2 regions of the Janibacter sp. FSL W8-0316 genome follow, and region 1 is predicted to be linked to the other one. Evidence: predicted binding sites of a transcription regulator. Region 1 holds the regulator's gene; the other holds the start of a gene.

What was found. Region 1 encodes LexA, which represses DNA repair genes until DNA is damaged. Its sites were predicted from a motif close to TCGAACANNTGTTCGA; they were not measured.
Region 2: NYE39_RS13145 (HNH endonuclease signature motif containing protein) is a predicted target of LexA. The motif match lies at 5,450-5,465, and genes of this name have one in related genera.

Annotation. Positions count from the first base shown of each region.
Region 1 is NZ_JBBOQX010000001.1:3,427,524-3,435,016, reverse strand. Features, by position in the region: gene NYE39_RS16795 (vitamin B12-dependent ribonucleotide reductase) at 1-2,031, opposite strand, end outside; gene nrdR (transcriptional regulator NrdR) at 2,096-2,554, opposite strand; gene NYE39_RS16785 (LysM peptidoglycan-binding domain-containing protein) at 2,840-3,226, opposite strand; gene lexA (transcriptional repressor LexA) at 3,431-4,180, shown strand; gene NYE39_RS16775 (NAD-dependent protein deacetylase) at 4,155-5,018, opposite strand; gene NYE39_RS16770 (hypothetical protein) at 5,125-5,760, shown strand; gene NYE39_RS16765 (LysR family transcriptional regulator) at 5,785-6,699, shown strand; gene NYE39_RS16760 (ComEC/Rec2 family competence protein) at 6,719-7,493, opposite strand, start outside.
Region 2 is NZ_JBBOQX010000001.1:2,665,212-2,672,704, forward strand. Features, by position in the region: gene NYE39_RS13125 (Na+/H+ antiporter subunit E) at 1-416, opposite strand, end outside; gene NYE39_RS13130 (Na+/H+ antiporter subunit D) at 413-2,044, opposite strand; gene NYE39_RS13135 (Na(+)/H(+) antiporter subunit C) at 2,041-2,484, opposite strand; gene NYE39_RS13140 (Na+/H+ antiporter subunit A) at 2,481-5,300, opposite strand; gene NYE39_RS13145 (HNH endonuclease signature motif containing protein) at 5,491-6,966, shown strand; tRNA gene NYE39_RS13150 (tRNA-Arg) at 6,975-7,046, opposite strand; gene NYE39_RS13155 (MFS transporter) at 7,107-7,493, shown strand, end outside.

The DNA of each region.
Region 1 (7,493 bases):
CTGGACGTAGACGTCCTCGATCTCCTCGACCGTGGCCGACTCCGGCAGGTTGACCGTCTTGGAGATCGCGCCGGAGAGGAAGGGCTGCACCGCAGCCATCATCCGCACGTGCCCCATCGGGGCGATGGCGCGGGCGCCCATGGCGGTGTCGAAGACCTCGTAGTGCTCGGGCTTGAGGCCCGGGGCGTCGATGACGTGACCCTTGTCGGCGATGAACTCGACGATCGCCTCGATGGTCTCCTCGGCGTAGCCGAGCTTCTTCAGCGCGCGCGGGATCGTCAGGTTGACGATCTGCATCGAGCCGCCGCCGACGAGCTTCTTGAACTTCACCAGCGAGAAGTCGGGCTCGATGCCGGTGGTGTCGCAGTCCATCATGAAGCCGATGGTCCCGGTGGGGGCGAGCACCGACGCCTGGGCGTTGCGGTAGCCGTTCTTCTCGCCCGTCTTGACGACCGCGTCCCAGGCCTTCGTGGCGAAGGCGTGGATGTCCTTGTCCATGGTGTGCATGGTGCGGATCTGGTCGTTGGCCGCCTGGTGCTTGCGCATGACGCGCTTGTGCGCGTCGGCGTTGCGGGCGTAGCCGTTGTACGGGCCGACGATGCCGGCGAGCTCCGCGGAGCGCTTGTAGGACGCACCGGTGAGCAGCGAGGTGATCGCCGCGGCCAGCGCACGGCCGCCGTCGGAGTCGTAGCCGTGACCGGTCGCCATGAGCAGGGCGCCGAGGTTGGCGTAGCCGATGCCCAGCTGGCGGTAGTCACGCGTGGTCTCGCCGATCGACTCGGTCGGGAAGTCCGCGAAGCAGATCGAGATGTCCATCGCGGTGATGACCAGCTCGGCGACGGCCTGGAAGCGCTCGGCGTCGAAGGTGTCGTCGTCCCCCAGGAACTTCAGCAGGTTGAGCGAGGCCAGGTTGCACGAGGAGTTGTCGAGCGACATGTACTCGCTGCACGGGTTGGACGCGGTGATCCGACCGGTCTCGGGGTTGGTGTGCCAGTCGTTGATCGTGCCGTCGTACTGGATGCCCGGGTCGGCGCACTCCCACGCGGCGGTCGCGATCTTCTTCATCAGCTGGCGCGCGTCGACGGTCTCGATGACCGAGCCGTCCTTGCGCGAGGTCAGACCGAAGTCGGTGCCCTCCTCGACCGCACGCATGAACTCGTCGGTGACCCGAACGGAGTTGTTGGCGTTCTGGTACTGGACGGAGGTGATGTCGGCGCCACCGAGGTCCATGTCGAAGCCGGCGTCACGCAGCGCGCGGATCTTGTCCTCCTCGCGCGCCTTGGTCTCGACGAACTCCTCGATGTCCGGGTGGTCGACGTCCAGGACGACCATCTTGGCCGCGCGACGGGTGGCGCCACCGGACTTGATGGTGCCGGCGGAGGCGTCGGCACCGCGCATGAAGGAGACCGGGCCGGAGGCGGTGCCGCCGGAGGAGAGCAGCTCCTTGGAGGAGCGGATGCGGGAGAGGTTGAGGCCGGCGCCGGAGCCGCCCTTGAAGATGAAGCCCTCCTCCTTGTACCAGTTGAGGATCGAGTCCATCGAGTCGTCGACCGAGAGGATGAAGCAGGCGCTGACCTGCTGCGGGCTCGCGGTGCCGACGTTGAACCACACGGGCGAGTTGAAGCTGAAGATCTGGTGCAGCAGCGCGTAGGTCAGTTCGTGCTCGAAGATCTCCGCGTCGGCGGGCGTCGCGAAGTAGCCGTGCTCCTTGCCCGCCTTGACGTAGGTCAGGACGACGCGATCGATCAGCTGCTTGAGACCGGCCTCACGCTCCGGGGAGCCCACCGCGCCGCGGAAGTACTTCGTCGTGACGATCGTCGAGGCGTTGACCGACCAGAAGTCGGGGAACTCGACGCCGCGCTGCTCGAAGATCGTCGCACCCGTCTTCCAGTTCTGCTGGACGACGTCGCGCTTCTCCCAGGTCACCTCGTCGTAGGGGTGGACGCCCTCGGTAGTGTGGATGCGCTTGATCGTCAGGCCCTTGGTGCGGGACCCGCGACGGGCGCTCGGCTTGCCGGCGGTCTCGGTCATGCTGCTTCTCCTCGATCCGTGTGGTGACGGTCTGCTGCTGGTCGGTGTGGAGTGCTGGTCTGGTCTAGGGAGCGGGCGCGTGCTCGGCGCGCAGCCGCTCGATGGCGGTCTCGAAGTCCTCGAGCGAGTCGAACGACTGGTAGACCGACGCGAAGCGCAGGTAGGCGACCTCGTCGAGCTCGCGCAGCGGCGGCAGGATCGCCATGCCCACCTCGTGGGCGTCGATCTCGGCGCTGCCCTGCGAGCGGATGCTCTCCTCCACGCGCTGAGCGAGGATGGCGAGCTGGTCCTCGGTGACCGGTCGGCCCTGGCAGGCCTTGCGGACACCGGCGAGCACCTTGGCCCGGCTGAAGGGCTCCGCCGCACCGGACCGCTTGGTCACGGTCAGGCTGGCGCTCTCCAGGGTGGTGAAGCGCCTGCTGCACTCGGGGCACTGACGGCGGCGCCGGATGGCGCTGCCGTCCTCGGTCGTGCGGCTGTCGATGACCCGGGAGTCGGTGTGCCGGCAGAACGGGCAGTGCATGCCTACTCCCTTCGATCGACGCCGTCCTGTGGACGGTGCGGTGGACAGATCTGGGGACGAAACCCCATTTCCTGTGGAGAACCGGCTTCATCCTGTGCACTAGATGTGGACGAATGACAACGGTGTAACCACTAGATGTAGTGACCATTAGAAACCCTTGTGAGCCGCGACGCAAGTCCCCCGGCAGGTCGGTCGACGAACGGCACATCGGCCGCCTCCACGCGCTGTGGAGACGGCCGATGGCGGGCCCGGGCTGGGTCGAAGAGCCCGGGAGTCAGGGGCGCCTCAGGGCGCGGGGATGGTCAGCGTCTGACCGGCGTGCACGTGGCTCGAGGGCAGGTCGTTGGCCAGCTGGATGCGGGTGACGGCCTCACGGGTGGGCACGTCGGACAGCTCGGTGGCGGCGATCTGACCCAGGGTCTGCCCGGGCTCGACCGTCACGGTCTGCGGCGTGGCGGCCGGGCCGCCGAAGGCCATCGTCGCGCCGGCGATGCTCGCGACGAGCACGGTCGTGGTCGTGATGGCCAGGCGCCCACGACGGGTCAGGCGAAGGGAGGCCGGCGCACGGTCGGTGACCGCGTCACCCGTCGGCACGGAGACGAGGTGACGGGAGCGTGCCGGCCGGCCGGGGCGCACGTCGATGCGGACGGGGGCGGCGGTGAGAGCGGTCATGCGGTCCTCCTCGTGGCGGCTCTGTCGAACCGGTGTTCGATAGAACGTCTGTACGATGTCTAGCACGGCTGTTCGAAAGAAATCAACAACACGCTCGAACATGTGTTTGAAATACGTGTTCGACCGGCCTACTGTCGGTCACACCGAGAAGTTGACCAGCGACCACCGACAACGGTGTCGCGGCAGACGGACGAAGGGGTCGAGATGGGCGACGAGGACAACATCCACCAGCTCCCGCAGCGGGACACCGGCGACGGGCTGACGGTGCGCCAGCGCAAAGTGCTCGAGGTGATCCGCAATGCCGTCGCCACCCGTGGTTACCCGCCGAGCCTGCGCGAGATCGGTGAGCTCGTCGGGCTGACCTCCCCCAGCTCTGTCGCCCACCAGCTCTCCTCCCTCGAGCGCAAGGGCTACCTGCGGCGCGACCCCAACCGCCCCCGCGCCATCGAGGTCATCTCCCCCGACGGCGAGCCGACGCCGACCGAGCCCGCCGCGGTCGCCGACATGGCCGGCATGCGTGGTGGCGCGAGCGCCGACGACGAGGTCGTCGACCCGACCGGCTCCGGCGACGAGCACCCCGAGGCGAGCTATGTCCCCGTCCTGGGCCAGATCGCCGCCGGCGTCCCGATCACCGCCGAGGAGGTCGTCGACGACGTCTTCCCGCTGCCCAAGCAGATCGTCGGCGAGGGCTCGCTCTTCCTGCTCAAGGTCGTCGGCGACTCGATGATCGACGCGGCGATCTGCGACGGCGACTGGGTCGTGGTGCGGCAGCAGCCGAGCGCCGACAACGGCGACATCGTCGCCGCGATGCTCGACAACGAGGCCACGGTCAAGACCTTCAAGCGCAAGGACGGCCACGTGTGGCTGCTCCCCCACAACCCCGCCTTCGACCCCATCGACGGCGACCACGCGACGATCCTCGGCAAGGTCACCGCGGTGCTGCGGCGCCTCTGACCTCCACCTCCACGAGGTCGACGAGGGAGCGAAGGGAGTCCCCCAGCTCCCCGTCGACGCGATGGTCGACGAGGTCGTCGCCCCGGGTCGGCCCCCGGGTGATGAGCGAGACCGGGATCCCGCGCCTGGCCGCGTGCCGGACGAAGCGCAGCCCCGACATCACCTGCAGCGAGCTGCCGAGGACGAGCAGGCTCGGCGCCGCGTCCACGAGGTCGAAGCAGTGCTGGACGAGCGGCTTGGCGACCGCCCCGCCGAAGAAGACGACGTCTGGCTTGAGTGTGTCCGCACCGCACTGATCGCACGCCGGCGCGACGAAGCGCTCGACGTCGACCGCGTCCAGGCGCACGTCGCCGTCGGGCCGGATCTCGTCGCTGTCGACGTCGAAGCCGGGGTTCTGCGCAGCCATCCGCGCGTCGAGCGTCGGCCGGTCGATGCGTGCGCCGCACGTCAGGCAGACGACCTCGACGAGGTTGCCGTGCAGCTCGACGACATCGCGCGTGCCGGCGGCCTGGTGCAGGCCGTCGACATTCTGCGTGATGAGCGGTCCGACCGCGCCGAGCTCCTGCAGTCGGGTCACGAGGTGGTGCGCTGCATTGGGCCGGGCCGCGTGGAAGCGTCTCCAGCCGACGAAGCTGCGTGCCCAGTAGCGCTGCCGCGCCTGGCTGCTCCCGACGAACTCGGACAGGTGCATCGGCGTCACCCGGCGGGTGCCGTCTGGCCCGCGGTAGTCGGGGATGCCGCTGTCGGTGGACATGCCCGCGCCGGTGAGCACGAGCGCCGGGCCAGCGCACAGCACGGCTGCAATCTGCTCCGTGACCGCCTCGGACGCATCTGCCATGGACCGATCGTAGGTCGGCGCGACAGACCGGTGGAACCAGCCGCCCCCGGCCGACGTCGCAGTCCACGAGGATGGTCACCACCACCCGCCGCCGGAAGGACCCGTCGTGCGACTCCCCCTTCGTGCCGTGTCACTCGTCGCCGCCACCGGGCTGCTCGCCGCGTGCGCTCAGACCACGGCCGATCCGCGATCGACGTCCCCGAGCTCCTCCCTGTCGATGGCCATGCCGACGTCGGTACCGGCGGCGAAGGGAGAGGTCACGGCCCTGGCGATGGTCATCGAGAAGGACGATGGTCCGCGAGCCTGCCTCGGCGGCGTCCAGGAGTCGCTGCCGCCGCAGTGCGACGGTCCGCGGCTCGAGGGGTTCCAGTGGTCGGACGTCACCTCGGACGAAGCGAGCGGCGTGAAGTGGGCGCAGCCTGTGCGGGTGACGGGCACCTGGGACGGCACGACATTGACGCTCACGGAGCCGGCCGCTGACGAGGCGCGCCCCGACACCACCGCCGGTCCCGCCCCACGGACCACGTGCGACGACGCCGAGCGCATCCACGACGAGATCTGGCGGGACGAGGACTCCCTGCCGCCGGGTGCGCTGTCCGGCTACCCCGGCTCGGGCTGCGTCGAGCTCTTCGTCACCTACGACGACGGCTCGATCCAGCGCGCCCTGGACGCGAAGTACGGCGACGGCGTGGTCGTCCAGTCGGCGCTGCGGCCCGTCGGCTCGGGCTCGTCCACCGACTGAGGCTCCACGACCTACCATGGGCGCATGATCGACGCCGCTGGGCTGCGCGTGATGCGGGCCATCGCCGAGGAGGGCAGCTTCACCGCCGCTGCCCTCGCGCTCGGTTACTCGCAGCCGGCGGTCTCGCAGATGGTCAAGCGCCTCGAGCAGCGCACCGGCACCGTCCTCGTCGAAAAGGTCGGTCGCTCCGTCCGGCTCACCGAGGCCGGGGCCGTCCTGGCCCGCCACGCCACCCCGGTCCTCGCCGCGCTCGACGCCGCCGAGGAGGAGGTCGCTGCCATCGCCGGGTTGCGGTCCGGACGGGTGCGCCTCATGGCCTTCCCCTCGTCGTCGGTCACGCTCGTCCCCCGTGCGCTGGCCGCGGTGCGTGCCGAGCACCCCGACCTGTCCGTCCAGTTCACCGAGGCCGAGCCCCCGGAGTCGCTCGCCGCGCTGCGCGCCGGCGAGGTCGACCTCGCCGTCGCCTTCTCCTACGACGGCAGCGACCTGGCCCGGGGTGAGGACCTCGAGGGCTTCGTCGTGCACCCGCTGCTCGACGAGGAGGTGCGTGTGGCCCTGCCGCGCCACCACCCGCTCGCCGGTCAGGAGGTCGTCTCGATGACCGACCTCACCGACGACGAGTGGATCGCCGGCTGCGCGCGCTGCCGGGGACACCTGCTCAAGATCGCCCACGACGCAGGCTTCGCCCCCAAGGTCGCCTTCGAGACCGAGGACTACGTCGCGGTGCAGGGTTTCGTCGCCGCCGGCCTCGGCGTCGCGCTGATCCCCGACCTCATCCGGGCCGCGACCTCCAACGACGACGTCGTGATCCGCCCTCTCGACCCGCAGACCCGTCGGCGCATTCACGTCGTGACGACCGACGACCTGCTCAAGGTGCCGGCGGTCGCGACCACGCTCGAAGCGCTCACGGCCTCGGCGCGCCTCTCGGGCGCGGCCTAGACCACCGCGCCGCCACCGGCTAACGCGCCGTCACCACCGTCGGCCCGTCGAGGACCGCGACGTCACCGTGGCGGTCGGTGCGCAGCACACGGGCCCCGTGCCGCCCCGCCCACGCCAAGGCGGTCGGCGTGGGGTGACCGTAGGTGTTGTCCGCCCCCACGCTGACGAGTGCGATCGGTGCGGCCACCGCGTCCATCAGCCCGAGGTCGAGGTTGCTCGACCCGTGGTGCGGCATCTTGACGACGTCGAGGTCGGTCGCCGCGGCCGCCATCGCGGGGTCGCGCCGCAGCGCGAGCCGAATCGCCCCACCGGCCTCGCGCTCGATGTCGCCGAGGAGCAGGGCACTCACCTCCCCCACCTCGACGTGCAGGACGATGCTGCCGTTGTTGGCCGCGGACCCGCCGGCCATCGTCCGCGACGGCCACCAGGTCGTCGCGGTGACCGCGCCGATCCGCCACCGCTCGCCGGCCCGCGCCGTGCGCACCGGGACACCCCGCTCCCCCGCGATCTCGTGGACCCGACGCACCGCCCACTGCGGGTCCTCCACCGGGGAGACGATGACCTGACCGACCGCCCGCCCGTCGATCGCGGCGGCCAGGTCGCCGACGTGGTCGTCGTGGAAGTGCGTCAGCACGACCGCGTCGAGCGTGCCCACGCCGAGTCGTCGCAGGCAGCCGTCGATGCCCCCGTCCTCCGGTCCGACGTCGACGAGTACCGCGCGCCCCGGTCCGGACGCGAGGACGAGCCCGTCGCCCTGCCCCACGTCGCAGGCGACGACCCGCCACCCGGACGGC
Region 2 (7,493 bases), 760 kb from region 1:
CCGCGTCGGGCCTCGACGACGATCGACCCGGGCACGAGGGAGACGAGCGCGGAGACGATCGTCATGTAGAACTCCGAGTGCGTGCGCATCCGGACCTCGACGATCGAGCCACCCTGGCTGGGGCGGCGGCTCAGGGTGGCGCCGGTGATCTGGACCGCGGCGCTCACGAGGTCGACGAGGAAGCGCCCGATGAGCAGCAGGAGGCGCCACGGGTGGATCCGGCCGAAGTACTGGATCGAGGGCAGCGGGAAGATCTGCGTGACGACCGCGCCGATGATCAGGCCGTTGATGATGTTGCCCAGGGTGATGCGGTCCCAGAGCAGGACCCACACGACGGCCAGGCCGATGATCGCCCGGGGCTGGAAGCCGCCGCGCCGACGGGTCGCCGGGGTCGTGTCGATAGCGGTGTCGCTCACGGCGCCTCCTCGGACAGGACGGCGCGGACGTAGGCATCGCTGGAGAGCATCTGCCGGGCCGCCGCGTCGGTGTAGGTGAAGAGCGGGCCGGCGAAGAGCGAGAGGCCCAGGCTGAAGGCGACGACCGCGGCGGCCGCGCCCAGCATGAGCGGCGGCATCGGCCGCTCGACCTGGGTCACCGCCGGCGGCGGCGCGATCGGGGTCGAGGGGCGCTGGGCCGCGACGGCGGCGCCGATGGCGTCGCTCAGCCGCCCGAAGCTCGGGGTGAGCGTCGGCATCTCGAAGGTCTGGTCCTGGCCCTCGACCGCGCGCGGCCGCCAGAAGGCGGCGCTCCACGTCTTGGCCACGGCGTAGAGGGTGAGCAGCGAGGTGACGACCGAGCCGACGACGAGCGTCCAGGCGATGATGCTGCCGTCCTGGGTGCCGGCCTGCAGCAGGCCGACCTTGCCGACGAAGCCGGAGAAGGGCGGGATGCCGGCGAGGTTCATCGCCGGGACGAAGAAGAGGGCGGCGAGCACCGGGGTGCTCGCGGCGAGCCCGCCGAGGCGGTCGATGACCGTCGAGCCGCCCACCCGCTCGATGAGGCCGGAGATGAGGAAGAGCGCGGTCTGCACGGTGATGTGGTGGGCGATGTAGAAGATCGCCGCCGACACCCCGGACTCGCTCGCCAGCCCGATGCCGAAGAGCATGTAGCCGATGTGGCTGACGAGGGTGAAGGAGAGCATCCGCTTGATCCCCGGCTGGGCGACTGCCCCGAGGATGCCGATGATCATCGTCAGCAGGCCGGCCCCCATGATCAGGTGGTGCAGCGGTGACTCGGGGAAGAGCAGGAACTGGGTGCGCACGATCGCGTAGACGCCGACCTTGGTGAGCAGTCCGGCGAAGACGGCCGAGACCGGCACCGGCGCCGACGGGTAGGAGTCGGGCAGCCACGCCGACATCGGGAAGACGGCCGCCTTGATGCCGAAGACGGTGAGGAGCATCAGCTGCAGCGCCAGCGAGACCGTCGGGTCGATCTCGGGCAGGCGAAGGGAGAGCTGCGCCAAGTTGACCGTGCCGGTCGCGGCGTAGACCCCGGCGATCGCCGACAGGAAGAGGAAGGAGGAGACCATCGAGACGATGACGTAGGTCGTCCCCGCCCGGATCCGGGTGCCGCTGCCGCCGAGGGTCAGCAGGACGAAGCTCGCGAAGAGCAGCATCTCGAAGCTGACGAAGAGGTTGAACAGGTCGCCGGCGAGGAAGGCATTGGACACGCCGGCCGAGAGCACGAGATAGGTCGGGAAGTAGATCGCGAGCGGCGAGTCCTCGTCGCCGTCGGCGACGCCCTGCCCGATGGCGAAGACGAGCACGACGAGGATGACGAAGGAGCTGATGAGCAGCATGAGGGCCGAGAGCCGATCGGCGACGAGCGCGATGCCCAAGGGCTCGGACCACGCCCCGAGCCACAGCGCGATGGGTCCGTCGTGGTGGGTGGACCACATGAGGGTGGCGGCGACGGCGAGGCTGGCGGCGAGCACGGCGATGCTGATGGCGACCTGCGCGCGGGGGTGGCGGCGCGCGACGAGGGTGAGGGCGGCGCCGAGCAGCGGCAGCAGCACCGGCATGGGCAGGAGGTTGGCCACGGTCATGCGGTCGCGTCCTCCTCTTCGGCCTCGGTCGTGGACTGGGTGTCGTCGTCGTAGGTGCTGGAGACCTCGTCGCGTTCGGCGAGGCGCTTGATCAGCTCGTCCTCGGCGTCGTCGGGGACGTCGTCGCTGCCGGTGATCCGCCACTGGCGGTAGGCGAGGGAGAGGACGAAGCCGACCGAGGCCAGGGCGATGACGATCGCGGTGAGCACCATTGCCTGGGGGAGCGCGTCGCTCATCTCGTCGGCCGGTCGTGCACCGACGAAGGGGGCTCCCTTCGCCGGTCCGGAGACGACGAGGTAGAGCGTGGCGACGCCGTTGGACGCCAGGACGATGCCGAGGAGCAGGCGGGTGAGCGCTCGCTCGAGGAGCAGGTAGACGCCGGTCGCGATGAGGAAGCCGGCGACGACGACGAGGCTGAGGTTGGGGGCGACGGCGTTCATGCGGTGGCCCCGTCCTCTTCGGCCTGCTTGTCGACACCCGCACCGAGCGAGCGAACGACGTCGAGCGCGAGCCCGATGACGATGAGGTAGACGCCGATGTCGAAGAACATCGCGGTGACGAGCTTGACGTGACCCCAGACGGGGACGTCGAACTGCACGACCGCCGACTGCAGGACGGTGCCGCCGAAGGCGAGCGGCGCGAGCGCGGAGATCGCCGCGACGGCCAGACCGGCCCCGAGGACGAGACCGGCGCTCACCGGGGCGGCGCGGTCGAGCTCGGCGCGACCGCCGGCGAGGTAGCGCACGAGCAGCGCCAGACCGAGGACGAGGCCACCGGCGAAGCCACCGCCGGGCTGGTTGTGCCCGGAGAAGAGGAGGTAGAGCGAGAGCGCGATCATCACGTGGAAGACCAGCCGGGTGGCGGTCTCGAGGATGACCGAGCGGCGCTCGCGGGGGATCGACGCGGTGACCGGGCCCTGGTTGCGCCGGCGGGTCCACGAGCGCTCGACGTCCTGGGTGCGCACGAAGACCAGGCTGGCGATGCCGGTCGCGGCCGCGACGAGGACCGAGATCTCGCCGAGGGTGTCCCAGGCGCGGATGTCGACGAGGGTCACGTTGACGACATTTTGTCCGTGGCCGAAGTCGTAAGCCTGCTCGGGGAAGGCCTTGCTGATCGGCTCGTGGATGCGGGCATTGGCCGCGACGACCGTGAGGGTGGAGATCGCCGCGCCCATGGTCCCGGCGAGGGCGAGGCGCCACAGCCGGCGGCGCGAGCGGCGGCCGGAGCGGGGGCGGCGGCGGAAGTCCTGCGGGAGCATGCGCAGCACGAGAACGAAGAGCACGAGGGAGAAGGTCTCGACGAGCACCTGGGTCAGGGCGAGGTCGGGCGCCCCGTGCAGGTGGAAGAGCAGCGCGAGCCCGTAGCCGGTGAGGCCGACGAACATCACCGACTGGAGGCGGTTGCGACCGCGCACGGCGAGGATCGCCGCGGCGATGACGAAGAGCCCGACGGCCGCCTGGCTGAAGGTGTCCCACAGCCGGACCTCGGTGCCCGGCAGGGCGGTGGCGGCGACGACGCCCGGCAGGAGGATGACGACGAGGAAGATCGTGCCGAGGTAGGTCGGCAGCGAGCCGCCCTGGGCGAGGGCGGTGACCTCGACGGCGAAGCGGTCGAGGGCCTTCATGAAGCGCTGGTAGACGCGCTCGGCGTTGACCACCTCGGGCAGCGCGGCCTGGACCCGGGCGAAGGGGGCCCGCCCCACGAAGAGCAGGAGGCCGGCGACGATGGCCACGACGGTCAGCCCGAGCGCCGGGGTGAGGCCGTGCCACAGCGCGAGGTGCTCGGGCTCGGCGCCCGGCAGCGTCTCGGTGTAGGGGCGGAAGAGCTCGGTGAGCGGGTCACCGAAGAAGCCGGACGCCAGGGTCGTGAGCGACAGCAGGACCGGCGCGATGAGCAGCGCGTGGGGGGCGGCGAAGGGGGTGGGGCTCGGGGCGGCGCCGGTCGCCCCCTTCGTCGCGAAGGCACCCCAGACGAACCGCGCGGAGTAGGCGACCGTGAGCACGGACCCGGTGACGAGGCCGGCGACGGCCAGCCAGCCGGTGGTCGTCGACAGGGGGCCGTGGGCGGACTCGATGACGGCGGTGAGCGCCGACTCCTTGGCGACGAAGCCGACGAGGGGCGGCAGGCCGGCCATCGAGGCGGCGGACAGGGTTGCGGCGGCGGCGAGGACCGGTGCGGTGCGCCCGAGGCCGTGCAGCTGCGTCAGGTCGCGGGTGCCGGTCCCTTTGTCGATGATGCCGACGCTGAAGAAGAGCACCGACTTGAAGAGGGCGTGGGAGAGGACGAGGGCCAGGGCGGCCAGCCCGGCGGCCTGGGTGCCGACGCCCGCGAGGACGGTCATGAAGCCCAGCTGGCTCACCGTGCCGTAGGCGAGGAGGAGCTTGATGTCGTCCTGACGCAGGGCCCGCCAGCCACCGAGGATCATCGTCCACAGGCCGAGGACGAGCAGGACCGGACGCCACCCGGGCACGTCCGCGAAGATCGGCTCGAGCAGCAGGATGAGGTAGATGCCGGCCTTGACCATCGAGGCTGCGTGCAGGTAGGCGCTCACCGGGGTCGGGGCGGCCATGGCGCCGGGCAGCCAGAAGTGGAAGGGCACCTGCGCCGACTTGGTGAGGGCGCCGACGAGGACGAGGAGGGCGGCCGTCGTCGTCAGGGCGCCGGCCGGGGGCGGCGAGGCGAGCATCTCGCTGATCGTGTAGCTGCTCGTCTCGCCGATGATCACCGTGCCGATGAGCATCGCCAGGCCGCCGAAGGTCGTGACGAGCAGGGCCTGGGTGGCGGAGCGGCGGTTGGCCGAGCGCACCGGGTTGTGCCCGATGAGCGTGTAGGAGAAGACCGTCGTCAGCTCCCAGAAGATGTAGAGCGCGAGCAGGTTGTCGGCGAGGACGAGGCCGAGCATGGCGCCCGCGAAGGCGGTGAAGACGCCCGTGAAGCGCCACAGGCTGGGGTCGTCGGGCTTGAAGTACCAGGCGCAGTAGAGCAGGGCGAGGGCACCGACGCCGGTGACGAGCAGCCCGAGGAGCCACTGGAGGGTGCCGAGCCGCAGCGCGAAGTCCATGCCGAGCGAGGGGACCCAGGCGATGTCCTCGACGATCGACCGGCCGGCGGTCACGTCGCCGGTCTGGGCGAGGAGCCAGGCGAAGGCCGCGGCGGGCACGAGGGCCAGGACGAGGAAGGCGCGTCGGTTGAGGAACTTGGCGAGGCCGGGCGCAACTGCTGCCGCCGCGAAGTGCGCAAGCAGCAGCAGGGTCACGAGGGCCTCTCACGGGTCCGGGGACGGGAGGCCAGTTTAACGGCAGGTGACCGGCGCCCCGAGGCCGGGGTGCACGCGCGTCCTCGCGGTGCCGTAGGTGCCCGGCTCGGCAGCTCCCGAAGAAATCTCGGCCCACCCTCTTGAACTCTTCGAACACATGTTCGATACTGGAGGGGCGAGGGGAGGCGCCATGACACAGCAGTCGATCACCGATCAGGTCAGTGGGACCACGGTCCCGGGGCGCCTGCGCACCGTCCTTGCCGAGGTGTCCGCCACCGGCGTCGACGGGCTGACCGAGGTCGAGCTGCTCGAGGTCGTCGCCCTCCTCGAGATGACGAAGGGGGCCGCGGCCGCCGCGCAGGCCCGCGCCACCGCGCGCTTCGTCGAGGAGCGTGACACGCGGGTGGCCGAGATGGCCGCCGCCGAGGAGATCTCCCGCCGCGAGGCCTCGTTGCGACGCCGGGCCACCCGCAGCGAGGTGGCGCTGGCGCGGCGGTGCTCGCCGGGTCAGGCCGACCGTCACGTCGGCGCCGCGCGGGCGCTCGTCCACGAGCTGCCCGGCACGATGGCCGCGCTCACCGCGGGTGAGATCAGCGAGTGGCGGGCGACGATCGTCGTCCGCGAGACGGCCTGCCTGTCGCCGGAGCACCGGCGCGAGGCCGACCGCCGGCTGGCGGGTGGGTTGCGCGACCTCGGTGACCGGGCGCTGGCTGCCGCGGCGCACCGGGCGTGCGTCGACCTCGACCAGGAGTCGGTCGTCGAGCGGCGGCGTCGGGCCGCCGCCTCGCGGCACGTGTCGGTCCGCCCGGCGCCTGACGGCATGGCCTGGCTGTCGATCCTCGGGCCGCTCGTCGACGTCGTCGGCGCCCACGTCGCGCTGCGCGCGGCCGAGCAGGCGCGGCACGTGGCGACCGGTGACCCGCAGGCCGATGCGGCTGCCGCCGCCGACCCGCGGGGTCGCGGTGCGTGGATGGCCGACACGGCGCTCGAGCTGCTCTCCGGGCGGGCGCCCGGTCAGCCCCAGCCGGTCGAGATCGGGCTCGTGATGCGCGAGGGCGTGCTCCTTCCGGGCGGGCGCTCGGGCGCCGGCGCCGGCGCTGGCGGCGCCGACGACGAGGTCGAGGTGCCGGGCCACGGCGCGCTCGCCGGTGACCTCGCCCGCGAGCACGTCCTGCGACTGCTCGACGCGGGCGATGACCGAGACGGCGAGACGGCGCTCTGGTTGCGGCGGCTCTGGACGGCGCCCGCCGGGCGCGATCTCGTGGCCGTCGACTCGAGGCAGCGGATCTTCGCCGGGCGGCTGAGGCGGCTGATCGAGCTGCGCGACGCGACCTGCCGGGTGCCGTGGTGTGATGCGCCGGTGCGCGAGGTCGACCACGTCCGCCCGGTCGCCCGGGGCGGCGAGACCTCCGCGAGCAACGGCATGGGCGTCTGCCAGCGGCACAACCTCGACAAGGAGGCCCCCGGCTGGCGGGCCGAGGTGATCTCGACCGGGCTCGACCCCGGAGGCGGGTCGCACGAGGTGAGGTTGACGACCCCCGCTGCGGGTGACGTCCGCTGCCTCGCGCCACCGCTGCTCGGCCTCGGTCGACGCGAGCGACGGCCGGTGGTGGGGCAGCCCTCGGCGCTCGAGGCCCGGCTGCTGGCGCTGCTCGACGCGGCGTAGGTGCTGGGCGCCCCCGGCTGGATTCGAACCAGCGACACCTTCTTTAGGAGAGAAGTGCTCTTCCCCTGAGCTACGGAGGCCCGGCGCGGTGCGGTGAGGCGACCACGCCACGGGACAGGGTACGCGCCATACTCCCTTCGGTGAGCATCCCGGCCCTGCAGCGGCGCACCGTCACCACCCTCGCCGGGTCGCAGGTCCTCGGGGGCGTGGGGGTGAGCGCCGGCGCCGCGGTCGGGGCCCTGCTCGCGGCCGACGTGTCGGGCAGCGAGACCTGGGCCGGCCTCGGCGGGACCGCCCAGACGCTGGGTGGCGCGCTCGCCGCCCTCGTCGTCGCGCGGGTCATGGCCGCGAAGGGGAGGCGCCCCGGCCTGACCACGGGGTACCTCATGGCGATCTTCGGCGGGCTACTCATCGTGGCCGCCTCGGTGGTGGGCTCCTTCGCGGTGCTGCTCGTTGGGTTCCTCCTCTTCGGCGGGGCGACGGCGGCGAACTCGCAGGCGAGGTTCGCCGCGACGGACCTGGCCGAC